Regions from separate parts of the Bradyrhizobium sp. KB893862 SZCCT0404 genome, predicted to be linked through region 1. Evidence: predicted binding sites of a transcription regulator. Region 1 holds the regulator's gene; each other region holds the start of a gene.
The links. The regulator LexA, encoded in region 1, represses DNA repair genes until DNA is damaged. The targets are predictions, from matches to a motif close to TGTTCNNNNTGTGTTCNG.
Positions count from the first base shown of each region.

Region 2: the regulator LexA is predicted to act here: its motif matches at 3,233-3,250, upstream of ruvC (crossover junction endodeoxyribonuclease RuvC).
Region 3: the regulator LexA is predicted to act here: its motif matches at 2,311-2,328, upstream of JQ617_RS35850 (DUF3072 domain-containing protein).

Region 1 is NZ_JAFCLT010000001.1:1,117,096-1,123,236, forward strand. Features, by position in the region: gene JQ617_RS05610 (ComEC/Rec2 family competence protein) at 1-1,387, shown strand, start outside; gene JQ617_RS05615 (GAF domain-containing protein) at 1,397-2,335, opposite strand; gene JQ617_RS05620 (hypothetical protein) at 2,558-2,989, opposite strand; gene JQ617_RS05625 (hypothetical protein) at 3,182-3,385, opposite strand; gene lexA (transcriptional repressor LexA) at 3,630-4,331, opposite strand; gene JQ617_RS05635 (molybdopterin molybdotransferase MoeA) at 4,508-5,719, opposite strand; gene JQ617_RS05640 (hypothetical protein) at 5,949-6,141, opposite strand, start outside.
Region 2 is NZ_JAFCLT010000003.1:351,570-357,710, forward strand. Features, by position in the region: gene JQ617_RS15620 (DUF6869 domain-containing protein) at 1-770, opposite strand, end outside; gene ruvB (Holliday junction branch migration DNA helicase RuvB) at 860-1,894, opposite strand; gene ruvA (Holliday junction branch migration protein RuvA) at 1,915-2,532, opposite strand; gene ruvC (crossover junction endodeoxyribonuclease RuvC) at 2,675-3,202, opposite strand; gene JQ617_RS15640 (YebC/PmpR family DNA-binding transcriptional regulator) at 3,415-4,161, opposite strand; gene JQ617_RS15645 (methyl-accepting chemotaxis protein) at 4,367-6,115, shown strand.
Region 3 is NZ_JAFCLT010000014.1:21,105-27,245, forward strand. Features, by position in the region: gene JQ617_RS35835 (Do family serine endopeptidase) at 1-1,094, shown strand, start outside; gene JQ617_RS35840 (hypothetical protein) at 1,340-1,702, shown strand; gene JQ617_RS35845 (DUF6496 domain-containing protein) at 1,715-1,993, opposite strand; gene JQ617_RS35850 (DUF3072 domain-containing protein) at 2,080-2,274, opposite strand; gene JQ617_RS35855 (hypothetical protein) at 2,390-2,608, shown strand; gene JQ617_RS35860 (hypothetical protein) at 2,627-2,836, shown strand; gene JQ617_RS35865 (hypothetical protein) at 2,930-3,163, opposite strand; gene JQ617_RS35870 (hypothetical protein) at 3,259-3,528, opposite strand; gene JQ617_RS35875 (hypothetical protein) at 3,585-3,890, shown strand; gene JQ617_RS35880 (HWE histidine kinase domain-containing protein) at 3,887-5,377, opposite strand; gene JQ617_RS35885 (HAMP domain-containing protein) at 5,392-6,141, opposite strand, start outside.

The DNA of each region.
Region 1 (6,141 bases):
CGGCCACGTGCTCTCGATCTCCGGCTATCACATGGCCGTCGTCGCCGGCGTCGTGTTCTTCGCGGTGCGCGCGCTGCTCGCCCTGATCCCGGGACTGGCGGTCGGCTTTCCCATCAAGAAATGGTCGGCGGCCGCGGCGCTGGCCGCTGCCGCGTTCTACCTGCTGCTGTCGGGGGCGGAGGTTGCGACGCAAAGGTCGTTCTTCATGACGGCCGTGGTGCTGATCGCCGTCATGGTCGACCGCCGTGCCATCACCTTCCGGACGTTGGCCGTGGCCGCGCTGATCGTGCTCGCGGTCGCCCCGGAGGCACTGGTGCATCCCAGTTTCCAGATGTCGTTCGCGGCGACGCTGGGGCTGGTGGCGCTGGTGCAGATCGGCATGCCGAACCTGTTCGCTTCGCCCGACCATTCCGCGACCGCGCGCATCGCGATGTGGGGCGGCCGCGAGATCGCGATGCTGTTCCTGGCCTCGCTGATCGCGGGGCTCGCGACCACGCCCTATGCCGCCTTCCACTTCCACCGCGTCACGCCATACGGCGTGCTCGCCAATCTCGGCGCGATGCCGGTGGTCTCAGCCTTGGTGATGCCGGCGGGTCTGTTGGGCCTGCTCGCCGCGCCCTTCGGGCTCGACGGCGTGTTCTGGTGGCTGATGGGGATCGGCATCGACTGGATGGTCATGGTCTCGCGCTGGGTGGCATCACTGCCCGGCGCGATCGGACGCATTCCGGCGTTCGGCATCGCGCCGCTGATCGCCGCGAGTCTCGGGATCGTCGTGATGGGGCTCCTGCGCACGCCCTTGCGCTGGTCGGGCGGGCTGGTGCTGCTGGCGGCGATCCTCTGGGGCCTGACGGCGCGGTCGCCGGATATCCTGATCGCCGGAGACGGCCAGAGCGTCGCGGTGCGGGGCAGGGACGGGCACCTCCACATGATCCGGGCGGGGAAGGACAACTTCCTGCTGAAGGAGTGGCTGGCGGCCGACGCCGATCTGCGCGATGCCGGCAGCCCCTCGCTCGCGGACGGCGTGTCGTGCGACGAAGCCGGCTGCGTGACGCCGCTCGCCGACGGGCGTCTCGTCGCGCTGGCGACACGCATCGACGCGCTGGCGGACGATTGCAGCCGCGCCGCACTGGTGGTGACGGCGCGACCGGCGCCGCCGGATTGCGCGGCGATGGTGGTGGACCGTCAGCGTCTTGCCGCGCAGGGCGGGCTGGCGCTGACGCGGCGGGGCGATGGCTTTGCGGTCCAGGCGGTGAAGGCGCGAGGCGCTGATCGCCCTTGGGCGCCGGCAGCCGCAGGCGAAGCAGATTTCGGCGCCAGCCTTGCGCCGCCTGCCCCCCGGAATCGAGATGCAACACCGTCCGAGGCCGACTTGCAGGCCGACGATTGAACGGATCGCCTAGAGGTACCAGGCCAGCACGGCGTCGAGCCCGGTGCTTCCGATCACCGGCAGGGCCACCATCTGGCCGAGGCCGCTTGCGCGCGCCTCGGCGGCGGCGACCGAATGGTCATGCGCGAGATCGTCGTTGAGCGCGGGCATGCCGGTGGCCCAGGCGCCCCCGATGCTGCCGTCGCCTTTGGCAATGGATTTGGTCGCATAGAGCGCGGCGAGGTCGGTCTGCGCGCTGCAGTCGCCGGCAGAAAAGACCAGCGCGGAGCGGGCCTCATTCGGCACCCAGATCTCGAAGCGCCGCGCAATCGGGGTGGCCTGCGCGGAGAGGAAGGTCAGCACCCAGGTCTGGAGACCGGTCGGATAGGGGACGCCGACACCGAGATTGATCCCGACCTCGGCGGCGTCTTCCCAGCGCAGAAAGCTCCTGGCGTTGTGCAGATCCTTGATGATCAGCGGCAGGCCGGCCTTCCAGGTGCGTCCGGGCAGGCCGAAGCCGCGCGGAAACCGGGTGTGGCGGGAGTTGAATTCGAACATGTCGGCGGTGCCATAGTAGCCGTCGACGAGCCCCATCTCGTGGGAGGTATCGGGGTCGTTGTGCCAGAGCTCGACCGCGCCGACATGGGCCTCGTCGTCGCCGCAGAACAGCACCATGACCGCTTGCAGGAATTCGCCTGCGAACACCGGCACCGCGACGCCGCAGGTGAGGTCGGCTGCGAGCGCCTGGTCTGTCCGTCTGAAATAGGAATTGGCGAATTTGGTGAGGATCACCGGATGGCCGCAGGCCCAGGCCTTGCCGGGAAGACCCTCGTCGAAGCCGAAGCTCAGCTCCTCGCTCACGGCCCTGAACGCGGACAGCCCTTCGCCATAGAGGCCGCCGCCGAGTGCCAACCGCATCCGCGTCCGGTCGGGCACCCAGAGTTCAACGACGCGAATGAAGGTCTTCATCGAACGTGTCCGCCGCCTCGAGCTTCTGACAGCATCGGGCATTTGCCTGCGGAACGGACGTTCAAAATTCAGGCAGGAGCGCGCAAACTTCGTGCGACGGAGAGGTGAGGCGGGTGATCCCGGCGGGCCTCATTGCGGACGACACAAGCAACACCACGTCGCCGGCCACGGCCGGCGATGGCGATTTCAATCGGGCCCCGACCTGCGGGCGGGGCAGTCCATTCAGCCGATCGGCAGACGTGTGATCGTCGGCCTGTCGGCAATGGTCTGCGGCTTCTGTTCACGTTCGCCAAGCGGCTGGGTGACCGGCAATTGCAGCACGGTTGCGCGCTGCCCCTCGACGAGCTGCGTCACCAGCACGTACTTGCCGTCGGGGAATTCGATTGCATCGTGATGGCGATCCGGAATGTTCGGATCGATCTTGCCGAACTTGCCGACCCGGGAGTTGATGGTGCGGGTCCAGATCCAGCGATTGTCGTAACGGACGTTGTCGGCGAAGGCGAGCTCCGTTCCCGGCAGCAGGCATACGGCGACGGACATGTCGGCTTCGGAAGCGAAGCCGCGCGTCGAGGTGCCGCGGAATGTTGTCGTGACGATGGTCTCGCCGACTTCCGCGGGACGCGTCGCAACGGCGTGCAGGCTGTAGTCACACATCGGGGTGCTCCTCATTCGAAGATAGCAACCCGCGCCTCTCATCGAGGCGCAGGCCTCTATCAGAGTGGAAGCCCGCAAGCGTCTGCTTGGTTGTAGGCAAATCTGCGGCTTGGGTCCGCAGGCCGCCATCACAATATCTTTCCCGCCTCCACTGGGAACAAAGTCCGCTCCCGTGCATTCCGGCAGGGTGTGTCAGCGTCCTGCCGGCGCCGACCAGCCGGAATATTGCCAGGCGGATTGCGATGGCTGTGCAAGCGCGGCACGGGCGTTGCGGGCTTGCTCGCTCGCCGTCGCCGGCGCCGTCTTGCGGACATGATGCGACGGTGCAGCAACGGCTTGCGAGGCTGATGCCGTGATCAGCGCCATCGTGACGATGCTCAGGACGATCTTGCGCATGTTGTCTCCTCGACTTCTGAAAGACCTTGCGGAGCGATGCGTGCTCCGCGCGGCGTGCCGAGGATGTAGCGCTGGAGAGGTGGCCGGATAATCTGTGCAGAACCAGAAAGACTATCCAGCCGGAGCGGACAATGATCCGCTCCAATCGTTGATGCGCGTCGCCAACCGGCGACGCCCGGATGCTCTCGCTATTGGCTGAGCATGACCTTTCCGGACAACCGCTGTGCGCTTGTCCGGATACTGCTCAGTACTTCCGGTAGAGGCCGATCAGCTTGCCCTGGATCTTCACGCGGTTCGGCGGGAGGATGCGGACCTCGTAGGCGGCGTTGGCGGGCTCGAGCGCGATCGAGGCGCCGCGGCGGCGGAAGCGCTTCAGGGTAGCTTCCTCATCATCGATCAGCGCCACCACGATGTCGCCGGTGTCGGCGCTCTCGTTGCGCTGGATCAGCGCCATGTCGCCGTCGAGGATGCCGGCTTCCACCATGGAATCGCCGCGCACTTCGAGCGCGTAGTGTTCGCCCGAGCCGAGCATGTCGGGCGGGACGCTGATGGTGTGGCTGCGGGTCTGCAACGCCTCGATCGGCGTGCCGGCCGCGATGCGGCCCATGACCGGCACGGCGACGGGACGTTCACCTTCGTCGGCGGCCGGGCTGGATGTCGTGCGCACCTTGCCGAGATTGCCTTCGATGACGCTCGGCGTGAAGCCGCGGCGGTTGCCGGCGGCGGCCTGCAGCTCGGGCAGCTTGATCACTTCGATGGCGCGCGCGCGGTTGGGCAGGCGCCGAATGAAGCCGCGCTCCTCGAGCGCGGTGATCAGGCGATGGATGCCCGACTTCGAGCGCAGATCGAGCGCGTCCTTCATCTCGTCGAAGGAGGGCGGCACGCCGCTTTCCTTCAATCGCTCGCTGATGAATCGCAGGAGCTCGTATTGTTTGCGCGTTAACATCTCGACCAAAATCCCCCGGTTGATGTCGTTCGATTCCGAGACGCTGAATTCAGCTATAAGCCGCTACATGCTCGAAACAAATCATGAACGGACACTATATGTTCGATACATGTTCCGCAACTGCTTAATTTACCGTGAACGCGGCAAACTTCGCGGAACACGTGGGCTGACGGCGCTCAGACCGGCAGCAGCAGCACCTCGCAAGGCGTGCCGGCTTCGGCCTTGGGCGCGAACGGCGCGCGCACGAGAAGTGCCTGTGCCGCAGCGAGATTCGCAAGCAGCGAGGAATCCTGATGATTGACCGGAAGCACGATCGGCGTGCCGTCGTCGCGCAGCTCCAGGCGCGCGCGCAGATAGTCCTCGCGGACATCGTTTGCGCCGACGTCGCGGCCGAGCACGGCGCGTTCGCGTCGATGGTGAATCACCGAACGACCCGACAACGCGCGAATCAACGGCACCATGAACAGGAAAGCGCAGACGTAGGACGACACGGGATTGCCGGGCAGGCCGATGACGCGCATGGCGCCGATGCGGCCGTGCATCATCGGCTTGCCGGGCCGCATCGCGATCTTCCAGAACGACATCGCGATGCCCTCGGCCTTGAGCGCCTGCTGCACCAGGTCGTGGTCGCCGACCGAGGCGCCGCCGGTCGTGATCAGGATGTCGGCGCCGCTCTCGCGGGCCCGGCGGATGCCTGATGTGGTGGCGTCCAGCGTGTCGGCGGCGACGCCGAGGTCGATGGTATCCGCGCCCTCCTGGCGCGCCAGCGCGTGCAGGGCGTAACCGTTGGAATAGACGATCTGGCCGGGGCCGGGCGCTGAGCCCGGCATGACCAGCTCGTCGCCGGTGGCGAGGATCGCGACCTTCGGGCGCCGGTGGATGGGGAGCTGCGGATGGTTCATCGCGGCGGCAAGCGCCAGGTCGCGGTCGGTGAGCCTGGTTCCTTTGCGCAGCAGCACATCGCCCTCGGCGAAGTCGACGCCGGCCCGCCGGATGTGGCGTCCGGGAAGCGCTGCTTCCTTGATCGTGATGCGCTTGCCGTCCGCGACCGTGTCCTCCTGGATCACCACGGCATCCGCGCCGGCGGGCACGACGCCGCCGGTGAATATCCGCACGGCCTCGCCGGTGCCGACCGATCCTGCGAACGGGCGCCCGGCGGCGACCTCGCCGATGACCGTCAGCTGGGAATCGATTGTCGCCGCGTCTGAAGCCCGCACCGCGTAGCCATCCATCGCCGACATCGCCTCCGGCGGCTGCGTGCGCCGTGCCGCGACGTCGCGAGCGAGCACGCGGTGGAAGGCCTGATCGAGGGCGACCATTTCCTCAGGCTGGGGCTCCGCGCCGGCGAGCACGGCGGCAAGCGCGTCGGATACCGGCATCAGGGCCACGGGTGAGAACTCCTGCAGAGCACGTTCGGCAAATCGGCGGCGAGAGTTCTAGCCGAGTGGGAGCGCAGAGGCAAAACACCGTGGCGCAGGATGATTCATCCTGCGCCGCCTGGATTGTCATGGAAGATGGATGTCAGGTCCTTCGCGGCATGATCCGGAAGGCGAGGCAAACCGGTACGAGGATGGCCATGGCAAGCACGAGAATGACGAGCGCCACGGCCAGCATCGGTCAACTCCCTGCCGATCCGCTCGGATTGACGTCGGGGGCCGCGGGGCCCTGATCCTTGTCGGGCAGCGGGTCGGCCTGGGATTTCAGGTCGGCGGCCTTGCTGATCAGCTTGGCGGACAGCTCAGAATCCGAAGTGGTTCTGGCGAACTTCATCAGCAGAGAGGCCTGCTTGGTAAGGTAGGTTTTGCCCAAC
Region 2 (6,141 bases), on a different contig from region 1:
TTGCTGCGCGCCTCGCGCTCGATGCGGTCGATCGTGCCCGCACTGATCACGTCCTCGAGGGGTCCCGCGGCCAGCAGCGCCAGCAGCACCGGATTGGACTCGATCTTCAGGATCGCCAGGATCAGGTCGATCATCCGGTCGGGATCGTCCTCACGCAGGTCGCGCTCGAAATCCATGATCGCGAACAGATTGTCGTCCTGGTCGCGCTCGGACCTGGAATATTGCTCGACCCAGGCGCGCGCGAGCGCGGCAACGGACATGCTGGCGCAATCGAGCGGCTCGCGCGGCGTGCGCTGCGCCAGATGATCGGCCTCCCACCTCTCGCTGTCGGCGATGAGCGCGATGCGCGCCGTCAGGGGGCCGTCGGGTGCCGCATGCACGCCGCCGAGCAGCCAGCGCAGCCGATCATTGTGCGCCGCTTCGCGCTCGATCCGCGCGATCACCTCCGGGCCGTGCGCATAGAGCAGCGAGAGCAGGAACTTGTCGTTGAGCTGCATCATTGTCGGCTTGTCGCCTTCCGTCCTCAGCACCTCCAGCACGAGATCGAGTGCGCCTTGCGGCAGGCGATGCGGCAGATGGTCGAAATAGAGCTTGATGGCCCAGATGCTGCCCACCTGGTCGCGCCGGCTGACACGCTGAAGCGCGCACCACATCGATGCCAGTTCGCCGAGCGGAAGGGAATCCAGGAATGCCTCGGTCTCGTCGGGCGTACGGAGTTGCGGTGCCGCCGCGACGGCCTCGAGCAATCCGGTATTGTCCGCTGGCGCCATTCCTTCCCACTCCGATCGATGAGCGGCGATCCCGCCGCGCGTTCGGATTAGTGATGGAAGGAAACCGTCGGGTTCATCCGCTGCGGCGATCAGTCGTCGCTTTCGTCGGTGCCGAACAGGCCGAACTGCGATGCGACATCGCGCGAGGGCTCGGCGAGGCCGAGATGGCGGAAGGCGTGCGAAGTCAGCAGGCGGCCGCGCGGGGTACGCTGGAGATAGCCGCACTGGATCAGATAGGGCTCGATGATGTCCTCGATCGCATCGCGCGGCTCGGAGAGCGCCGCGGCCATCGTCTCGACCCCGACGGGGCCGCCGCCATAGTTGAGCGCGATGGTCGAGAGATAACGGCGGTCCATGGCATCCAGTCCCGCGGCGTCGACCTCGAGCGCGCTGAGCGCATGGTCGGCGATCTTGCGATCAATCGTGTCGGCATTCGCCGCCGAGGCAAAATCGCGCACGCGCCGCAGCAGGCGCCCGGCGATGCGCGGGGTGCCGCGGGCGCGGCGAGCAATCTCGTTGGCGCCATCGGCACTCATGCCGACATTGAGCACGCGCGCGCCGCGGCTGACGATGCTTTCGAGCTCGTCGATCGTATAGAAGTTCAGCCGCACCGGAATGCCGAAGCGGTCGCGCAGGGGATTGGTGAGCAGGCCCGCGCGCGTGGTGGCGCCGACGAGGGTGAATTTCGACAGCTCGATCTTCACCGAGCGCGCCGCCGGGCCTTCGCCGATGATCAGGTCGAGCTGGAAGTCCTCCATCGCGGGATAGAGCACCTCTTCCACGGCCGGGCTGAGGCGATGAATCTCGTCGATGAAGAGCACGTCGCGCTCTTCGAGATTGGTCAGCAGCGCGGCGAGGTCGCCGGCCTTGGCGATGACAGGACCCGACGTGGCACGAAAGCCGACGCCGAGCTCCTTCGCGACGATCTGCGCCAGCGTGGTCTTGCCGAGGCCGGGGGGACCGACGAACAGCACGTGATCCAGCGCCTCGCCGCGCTTGCGCGCCGCCTCAATGAAGATCGACAGGTTCTTGCGCGCCTGCTGCTGGCCCACGAAATCGGACAGCGATTGCGGGCGCAGCGCGGTGTCGCCGACGTCATCGCTGCGGCGCTCGGGCGAGACCATGCGGTTGGCCTTGGGATCGCTCACTTCGAGAGCTCCTTCAGGCCGAGGCGAATGAGCTGCGCGGTCTCGGCACCCTCACCCGCGCTGCGCGAGGCCGATGCGATGGCCGCAGCCGCCTGCGGCTGGCCGTAGCCGAGATTGACCAGTGCGGAGATCGCGTCAGCGACGGGCCGCGGCGCGCGCTGGTCGTCGACGGCACCGGCGAGATGGACCACGGCGGGATCGACATTGGCGAAGGCCGGCGCCTTGTCCTTCAATTCGGTGACGATGCGCTCGGCGACCTTGGGGCCGACACCGGGCGTGCGCGACACCGCGGCCTTGTCGCGCAGCGCAATGGCGTTGGCGAGATCGGCCGGCGCCAGCGTGCCGAGCACGGCGAGCGCGACCTTGGCGCCGACGCCCTGCACGGTCTGCAACAGGCGAAACCATTCGCGCTCCTGATCGGTGCGGAAGCCGAACAGCTTTATCGCGTCCTCGCGGACATAGGTCTCGATCGACAGCACGGCCGCTTCACCGGGCGACGGCAGGTGTTGCAAGGTACGCGTGGAACAATGCACCTGGTAACCGACGCCGCCGACGTCGAGGATCACAAAATCCTCGCCGTAGGAATCGATCAGGCCCTTGAGCTTGCCGATCATCGTAGGACCTCGGTCGCGGCAGACTCTTCTCTTTCGTCATGGCCGGGCTTGTCCCGGCCATCCACGTCTTGGATTTCGGCAAGAAACAACGTGGATGTCCGGGACAAGCCCGGGCATGACGGCGGCGATACCTGCCGATTGATCATAGTCCCGCCACCTTCAGCCTGAGCGCCGTGCTCTGGCGGTGATGGGCGTGGGTGATGGCGATCGCGAGCGCGTCGGCGGCATCGGCTGACGGCGGATCGGCTTTCGGCAGCAGAATCTTCAGCATCATCGCGATCTGGGCCTTCTCGGCGTGGCCGGCGCCGACAACGGTCTTCTTGACCTGATTGGGCGCGTATTCGGCGACCGAGATACCGAACATCGCGGGCGCGAGCATGGCAACGCCGCGCGCCTGGCCGAGCTTGAGGGTCGCGACGCCGTCCTTGTTGACGAAGGTCTGCTCGACCGCGGCCTCGACCGGCTGATGGTTCGACAGCACGGCCGCAAGCCCTTCATGGATGGCCAGCAGCCGATTGGACAGCGGCAGATCGTTCGGCGGTTCCACCGAGCCGCAGGCGACGTAGATCAGGCGATTGCCCTCGGCCTCGATCACGCCCCAGCCGGTGCGGCGCAGGCCGGGGTCGATGCCGATGATGCGAACGGGGCCACGAATCGGGAGCGCAGTCATGGGCCAGTGATAGCGGCTGGCCGCGATGGGGGAAACAGAAACAGAACGGAAGTAACAAGGGAAAGAAGGTCTCGTGCCCCGGGCGCGACGCAGCGCGAAGCGGTGCGTCGCTGAACCGGGGCCCATTTTGCCAATGATGCGTCGAGAACGATGGGTCCCGGCTCCACGCAGCAGCGCTTCACGCTGCAGCGCGTCCGAGACACGAGAGCGGCTCAGCCGCCCATCTTCGCCATCAGCGCGTCCGACACCTCGAAATTGGCGTAGACATGCTGGACGTCGTCGTGCTCGTTGAGCAGATCCATCAGCTTGAGCAGCTTCTCGCCGGTCTCGTCGTCGACGGCGACCGTGTTCTGCGGCTTCCAGATCAGCGCGGCCTTGCGCGGCTCGCCGAACTTGGCTTCGAGTGCCTTGGCGACGTCGCGATAGCCTTCGGTCGAGGCGTAGATCTCGTGGCCGCCTTCGCCGGAGACCACGTCGTCGGCACCGGCCTCGATCGCGGCATCGAGCACTGAATCGTCATCGGCAACGCTGCGGTCATATTCGATGACGCCGGTGCGATCGAACATGAAGGAGACCGAGCCGGTTTCGCCGAGATTGCCGCCCGACTTGGTGAAGAAGGAGCGGATGTCGGAGGCGGCGCGGTTGCGGTTGTCGGTCAGCGCTTCGACGATGACGGCGACGCCGCCCGGGCCATAGCCCTCGTAGCGGATCTCGTCATAGTTCTCGCCCTCATTGCCGAGCGCCTTCTTGACGGCGCGCTCGATATTGTCCTTCGGCATGTTCTCCTGGCGCGCCGCGATGATGGCCGCGCGCAGGCGCGGGTTCATGTTGGGGTCGGGCGTGCCGAGCTTGGCTGCGACGGTGATTTCCCGCGCCAGCTTGCCGAACAGCTTCGACTTCTGCGCATCCTGCCGCCCCTTGCGGTGCATGATGTTCTTGAATTGGGAATGTCCGGCCATGCGTGGTCTCGTAAAGGAATCGTGCGCCAAGAGTGAGCGAGGGAAGCGCGGCCTTATAGGCCGTCCACCCCCAGGAATGAAAGAGGCTCTACGACTTTAAGGTAACACCGTACTGGCCCGTGCCTAGAGGTCAGGCATCGTTAACCCTGATTTCATTCCGGACTGCGAAAATAGCGACCGACCATTCCCCGACAAGAGAGACCCGATGGCGTTCGGACTATTTCGGAAGCCTCTGCCGGACACGGCCGGGCCTGCGGCCGCCCCGCAGGCTGCCCAGCCGGCGACCCATGCCGAGCCCGCCCCGGCCAGCGAGGGGGATTCGGCCCGGGAGATCCTGGAACTGCTGGAACTCGAGCTCGGGGCGATGATTCGCCAGCTCGAGCGCGCCGCCAATTCGGTCGCCGGCGGCGCCGAGGCGACCGCGACGACGCTGGCCGCCATCCGCGACCGGACCGACGCCCTGACCGGCCGCACCAACGCCGCCCAGTCGACCGCCTCCACCTTCGCCCATGCCGCCGACAAGTTCACCCAGTCCGCGCAAGGCATCGGCGCGCAGGTGCGCGAGGCCGGCAAGCTCGCCGACGCGGCCAGCGCCGCCGCGCAGGAGGCGCGCGCCAATGTCGACCGCCTGCGCGAGTCCTCCGCCGCGATCGGCAACGTCGTCAACCTGATCGCGCAGATCGCGCGGCAGACCACGCTGCTCGCGCTGAACTCGACCATCGAGGCCGCCCGCGCCGGCGCCGCCGGCAAGGGCTTTGCGGTCGTCGCCACCGAGGTCAAGGCGCTCGCGGTGCAGACCCAAGGCGCGACCGAGGAGATCACAAGGAAGATCGACGCGCTGCAGCGCGATGCCGCCGGCTCCGCCGATGCCGTGCATCGCATCTCGCAGGCGATCGAGGCGATCCGTCCGGTGTTCGACACAGTCAACGGCGCGGTGGCCGAGCAGAACGCCACTACCAGCGAAGTCTCGGGCAATGCCGCGAGCGCTTCCGAGTTCATCATCTCGGTCGGCGAAAGCGCGGCCGAGATCGATGCCGCGACCAAGGCGGCCGAAACCCATGGCGAGAGCGTCGCCAGCGCCGGCAAGGCCGTCACCACCTTTGCCCAGAAGCTGAAGTCGCGCTGCGCGGTGCTGCTGCGCCAGAGTGAGCACGACGACCGCCGCAAGACCGAGCGGCTGCCCTGCCACCTCAAATTCGAAACCGCGCGCGGCGTGATGCCAGTCTATGAGATTGCGATGGACGGCGTGCTGATCGGCGGCGTGGACGCAAGCCGGCTCGCGCCGCAGGCGATGGTCGAAGGCACGCTCGAAGGCGTCGGCAGCTGCCGCCTGCGCGTGGTCGAGCAGTCCAAGGCCGGCGCCCGCGCACAATTCGTCAGCCCCAATGCCGAGCTCTGCGAGAAGATCGAGGACCGACTGTGGTCGATCCACGAGGAGAACACGGAGTTCGTCACCCGCGCCATGGAAGCGGGCAATTCACTGACTGCGATCTTCGAAAAGGCGGTCGCGCGCGGCGAGGTCAAGATCGACGATCTCTTCGACACTGATTATGCGGAGATCGCGGGAACCAATCCGCAGCAATACCGCACCCGCTACCTCGACTGGGCCGATCGCGCGCTGCCGCCGTTCCAGGAGGCCTTCCTCGCCAAGGAACCGCGCATGGCGTTCTGTGCCATGGTCGACCGTAATGGCTTCCTGCCGGTGCACAACAAGATCTATTCGCACCCGCAGCGTCCGGGCGACGCCGCCTGGAACACCGCCAACAGCCGCAACCGCCGCATCTTCAACGATCCGGCGGGGTTGGCGGCCGCTCACAACTTGCGCTCGTACCTCGTCCAGAGCTATGCGCGCGACATGGGCAACGGAAACACGGTGATGATGCGCGAGATCGACGTCCCGATCCGCGTGCAGGGCCGGCACTGGGGTGGATTTCGCACAGCTTACAAGCTGTAATGCCCGCTCTCGTGCACTCCTGGGCA
Region 3 (6,141 bases), on a different contig from region 1:
CCAACAACCACGTCGTCGATCACGCCGAGTCCGTGCAGGTCACCATGGACGACGGCACGACCTACACCGCCAAGGTGGTCGGCACCGATCCGAAGACCGATCTCGCGCTGATCAAGGTGGACGGCAAGAAGGACTTCCCCTTCGTCAAGTTCGCCGAGCAGAAGCCGCGCATTGGCGACTGGGTGGTCGCGGTCGGCAATCCCTTCGGCCTCGGCGGCACCGTGACGGCCGGCATCGTCTCGGCCAGCGGCCGCGACATCGGCAACGGGCCCTATGACGACTTCATCCAGATCGACGCCCCCATCAACAAGGGCAATTCCGGCGGTCCGGCCTTCGACATGAACGGCAACGTGATCGGCGTGAACACCGCGATCTTCTCGCCGTCGGGCGGTTCGGTCGGCATCGGCTTCGACATCCCGGCGACGACCGCCAAGCTCGTCGTCGCGCAGTTGAAGGACAAGGGTGCGGTGATCCGCGGCTGGCTCGGCGTGCAGGTGCAGCCGGTGACCGCCGAGATCGCCGACAGCCTCGGCCTGAAGGAGGCGCGCGGCGCGATCGTCGACAATCCGCAGGACGGCAGCCCGGCGGCGAAGGCCGGCATTGCGGCGGGCGACGTCATCACCGCCGTCAACGGCACCGCGATCAAGGACTCCCGCGATCTCGCCCGCACCATTGCGACGCTGGCGCCGGGCACGTCCGTGAAGCTCGACGTCTACCGCAACGGCACCAGCAAGACGATGACGCTGGCGCTCGGCGAGTTGCCGAACGAGAAGCAGGCCCAGGGCGGCAAAGCCGACGAGGGCAAGGCGCAGCCGGGCACCCCGCGTCTCGGACTGAGCCTGGCGCCCGCCGCCGAGGTGCAGGGCGCCGGCCAGAAGGGCGTCGTCGTCACCGAGGTCGACCCGCAAGGACCGGCCGCGCAGCGCGGCATCCAGACCGGCGACGTCATTCTCAACGTCGGCGGCAAGGCTGTCGCCAATGTCGGTGAGGTCCGCGCTGAATTGGCGCAGGCCAAATCGTCCGGCAAGAACAGCGTGCTGCTCCAGGTCAAGAACGCCGAGGCGACCCGGTTCGTCGCCGTGCCGCTCGCGTAAGTCTCTCGTCTTCAACAGCAATTCAAAAGGCGGCCTGCGGGCCGCCTTTTTCGTGCGCGTCTGGAAGATAGCGCGAAGGCCGCCGATAACATTCTCGTCAACGGCAGCATTGGTGACGGGTTCGTCCGAAAAAGCCGCGTTCACTCGTCAGACTTTGGACTCATATATGACCTGCAGGGGGTGGAGTTCCGAACGTCCGGCCGCTTAGTGGAACCGGCCGGTGTTCGCATTTGATCGGTGCCGACATGGATCGATTGAAGCTTTCGCTGAGACGTGCGCTGCTCGTGGCGCCCCTGGTGCTGTCGGCTGGAAGCGCGCTGGGTCGCGACGACGGCCGTTACGCCGATTCGCCGCTCAAGCCGTGGTTCGACAGTCTGCGCAGCCATCTCGGCCCGTGCTGCTCGGACGCCGACGGCTTTGCGGTCTCCGACCCCGATTGGGAGTCGCATGACGGACATTATCGCGTGCGTCTCGACGGTCAGTGGGTGGATGTGCCGGATGAAGCCGTCATCACCGAGCCGAACCGGGCGGGGCGCACGATGGTCTGGCCGGTGAAGACGGCGTTCGGGATTTCGATCCGCTGCTTCATGCCGGGCAGCATGATCTGACGCCGGTTGGCATCACCGCTTGCTGGATTTGCGCTTCGACGATTTCCTTGTCGTCTTCTTCTTGGATGTTTTCTTCGCCGTCTTCCGCTTGGAGGCCTTCTTCGGGACCTTCTTGCCCTTCTTGCGGGCCTTGGACAGTCCGATGGCGATTGCCTGCTTGCGACTCTTCACGCGTCCGCCGCGACCGCCACGGCCGCTCTTCGCGGTCCCCTTCTTGTAGCGGCGCATTTCGCTTTCGACATCACTGCCGGCGCTGCGCGAGTAGCGGCGCTTCTTTGCCTTGCGTGCCATGCATGTTCTCCCTTCGCCGGAAGAAACCGCCCGACACAGGCATCGTTCCGAAATTGCGTCAGCAAAGCTGCGGAAGTGCGCGCGGCCTAGAACGAGTTTGCGAGATCGATCTCCGCCTCAAGCACCCTGATGCGCCGCGCGGCTTCGGCAAAGGACAGGTCCCGCGCATATTGTGCGGGCTGATACGTCTCTTCGCTCAGCCGCTTCAGCTTCAGCCCCTGCGCCCGGGTCATCTGCTCCATCAGAAAAGCCTTGGCGTCGTATTTGCCCTGAACCTGCATGTCCGCTCTCCATTCTGAAATCGTGACTTGACTATATGTTCTTATTTTGTTCTAACAAGCCATGGACAACAGAATTAATCAAATCCGACGTAAAATCAGTGCCTTGAGGCTGGAGATGGCCGGCGTCGAGGCGACTGTGCGCGACCTCGTCAACCGCGATCGCGACTGCACGGAAAAGGCCCTGGCGCAGATGGAGCTGCGCCAGAAGATCAATCTGCTGATCGGCGAGTGGAAGGCGGCTGGGGGTAGCGATGTGCTGCCGGATGTCCGCGATCGTGTCCGGCTTCGTCCCCTCAAGAAAGTAGATCCGGTGCGCGTGATCGCGCGCCGCTGAGAGCCTTGGGAGCGCGCCATGGAGGAAGACCCGGACACGTACCGGATCCTGAAGCTGCGCGCCGAGATTCTCGAACTGGGCTCCGCGATCCGCCAATTGCAGCGCGAGGGGCTCGACGATGCTGCGGCTCAGCTACTGATCACGCGCAAGCGGGCGCAGCTCGACCATCTCGTGAAGATGAATTCCGCGAACGGCGCACTGAACATCACCACTGCGCAACGCGGCTAGCGTGTGCGCGGACGACGTGCCGTCAGGCGCATTGTGTCGAACACCAAAGTACGAAGGCCCCGCAGATGCGAGGCCTTCGACAATTGCAGCGCCTTACTTCGCGGTGCCCGTGCCTTTGGTCATGGTGCCGCCCTGATCGGAGCCGGGGCCGGAGCCGCCCTGACCGGAAGCATCGGGGCTCTTGGTTTTCGTGTTGGCGCCCGTGGTCTGCGATGATGACATCGAGGATCCGTGTTTCGCCTTGTGCGACTTGGCCTGCGCGGCAAACGGAGCGGCGGCAAGGCCGGTTGCCAACATCACGGCGAGAGCGAGCTTGGTCGTCTTCATGCGCGGGAACTCCCTGGGTTAAATTGACGCAGGCAGCCAACTGCCGTTTGTCACAGGAGTTCCCGACAAAGTCGCCCGCCGGATTCACGCGCGCTTCAAGATTCCTTGTCCTCGTCGATGATGAACACGAGGCCTGTGAGCGTCGCGCCGATCGCGAACGTGGTCACCAATGTGAGAGTGAAGACCAGCATCGCCTGGCTTCCGCCGTGATTGAGCAAATTGGCGACCGCCGGATTGGACAAGGTGAGCGCGAGACCGAATGCGAGCCCGAGAGCCGCGCCCATCATCGCATGGGTCACGAGTTTGATGACGCCAGTGGCAGAGATCAGGCTCGTCGGCTTCTTGGGTGTCTTGTTCGCACGCATGGAACCAACCCTCGATTGCACATGCAACGCGCATGGTGGCCGCGGGTTCCATTCGCATGAAGGAATTGTCATCGGCGGCTTCATCCGACGTTCATGCCGGGCTTGCGAGGATGAAGGCCATCAACACGGGAACATTCGCTATGGGTAAGGTCGTCTATCTTTACCGTTCGCTGGCGTACCGGAATGCGGCCGCAGACATGTTGCGCAAGGCGCGCAAGCTGCCCCGCGGAGCCGAGCGTAGCGCCGCGCGCCGTTATGCGAAGGCACTACGTGATCTCGCGCGAACGGAAGCCTGGCTCGAAGGGCGGGTCGCTTGCGAGCCGCGATCGCTGCAGCAGATGACGACGGCCGCGTCCGGCTAACCGGATGCGCGCTGCAATTCGTCGGAGCCGGCCGCCTCGAATTTGTCCGACGTGCTCGTCGCCGCGCTCTTTCGGATCAAGGGCACCTCAAGGCGGCACAACAGGCCCTCGGCGCGCCAATCGAACTGCGCTTGGCCTCCGAGCTGGGACTCCACGCTCGCAAGCAGGCTCCGCGTGCCGAAGCCGCGAGACTTCGGAGTCCTCACCAGCGGACCTCCGGACTCTTCCCATGTCAGCGTGAGATGGTCGTCCTCGACCTGCCAGCCGATCAGGAGCCGGCCTGACCGCGTCGAGAGCGCGCCATACTTGGCCGAGTTGGTGAAGAGCTCGTGCAGCGCGAGCGCCAGCGTCTGCGCCGTCGCCGGCACCAGCTGAACCTCGGGACCTGCCAATCTGATCTGGCCGCCGAGCGAATAGGGCGCGAGTTCCTCGTCGATCAGCTTGGAGAGCTCGGCGCCCTGCCAGCTCGACAGCGACAGGATCGTGTGCACGCGCGCCAGCGCATTGATGCGCCCTTCGACAGCGTTGACATAGGCCTTGACCTCGTCGGCGCGGGTGAGGCGCACGATCGATTGCGCCAGCGCCAGCGCGTTCTTGGCGCGATGATCGACCTCCCGCGCCAGCAGGTTCTGCCGCTCCTCGGCGCGCTTGCGTTCGGTGATGTCCACGGTGACGCCGCTGACGCGCACTACGCGGCCGCTATTGTCGACCGTGGCGGCGGCCGTGCCGACACACCAGCGCACATCGCCGTCGGGCCTGATGATGCGGAACTCCGCCTCATAGGCGCGCGTGCCCTTGTTGAACTCGGCGACGGCCTTGCGCAGCTGATCGACGTCGTCGGGATGCAGCAGGGCCTGGACATTGGCGGGGTTGACCTCGAAATTCTCCGGGCCGACGCCGAAGATGCGGTACTGGCCCTCGTCCCACATCCAGTCGCCGGTGATCCAGTCCCAGTCCCAGGACCCCATCTTGCCGGCGGCGATCGCCATGCTCCGCCGTTCTTCGCTCTCGCGCAGCTTTGCCGTGGAGTTCTCCAGTTCCGCCGTGCGCGCGCGGACGCGATCCTCCAGATCCCGGTTCAACCGCTCGAGCTCGCGGGTCTTGCGGTAGAGCTCGGCAAACACCTTGACCTTGGCGCGCAACACCTCGGGAACGACGGGCACCGGCACGTAGTCGACCGCGCCCATCTCGTAGCCGCGCAAGCGGTCGATGTCGCTGACTTGGATGGCCGAGATGAAGATCATCGCGGTCTTCTGAAAGCGCGGATGCTCGCGGATCATGGCGGCGAGCTCGAAACCGTCGAGCTCGGGCATGCAGACGTCGACCAGGATGACGGCGATCTCGGTCTTGAGCAGCACCTCCAGCGCCTCGCGCCCCGACGAGGCGATCACGAGGTTCTCGCCGAGATCCTTCAAGATCACCTCATAGGCGAGCAGCTTGGCCGGCTGGTCGTCGACGAGGAGGATGTTGACCTTTTCGTGGTCCATTCGCGGATCCAAACTCAGCGATGCAGCCACATGCGGATCGCAAGCAGCAATTGATCGGTGTTGACGGGTTTGGCGAGGTAGTCGGACGCGCCGGCCTCCAGGCATTTCTCACGGTCGCCCTTCATCGCCTTGGCGGTCAGCGCGATGATCGGAAGCCGGGCGAAGGCCGGGTTCTCGCGAATGACGCCGATGGTCTGATAACCGTCCATCTGCGGCATCATGATGTCCATCAGCACGATGGCGATTTCCGGATTGGATTCGACCAGCGTCACCGCCTCGCTGCCGGTGGTCGCCGTCAGCACCTTCATGCCGCGCCGTTCCAGCACGCTCGACAGCGCGAAGATGTTCCGGGCGTCGTCGTCGACGAGCAGGGCGGTCTTGCCGATCAGATCCTCGTCGGAACTGTTCAGCTTCTCCAGCATGCGCTGCTTCTCGACCGGGAGTTCCGTGATCACGCGGTGCAGGAACAGCGCGGTCTCGTCGAGCAAGCGTTCCGGCGATTCCACGCCCTTGACCACGATGCTGCGCGCCATGGTGTGCAGCTCCGCGTCCTCTTCCGCCGAGAGCTCGCGGCCGGTGAAGACCACGACGGGAACGTTCGACAGGGCCTCGTCATTGCGGATCTGGTCCAGCACCTCGAAGCCGCTCATGTCGGGCAGGCGGAGGTCGAGCACGACGCAGTCGCAAGGCGCCTCACGCAGCATCGTGAGTGCGCCGGCGCCGGTGTCGGTCGCTACGATCTCGATGTCGTCGTGATGTAATAG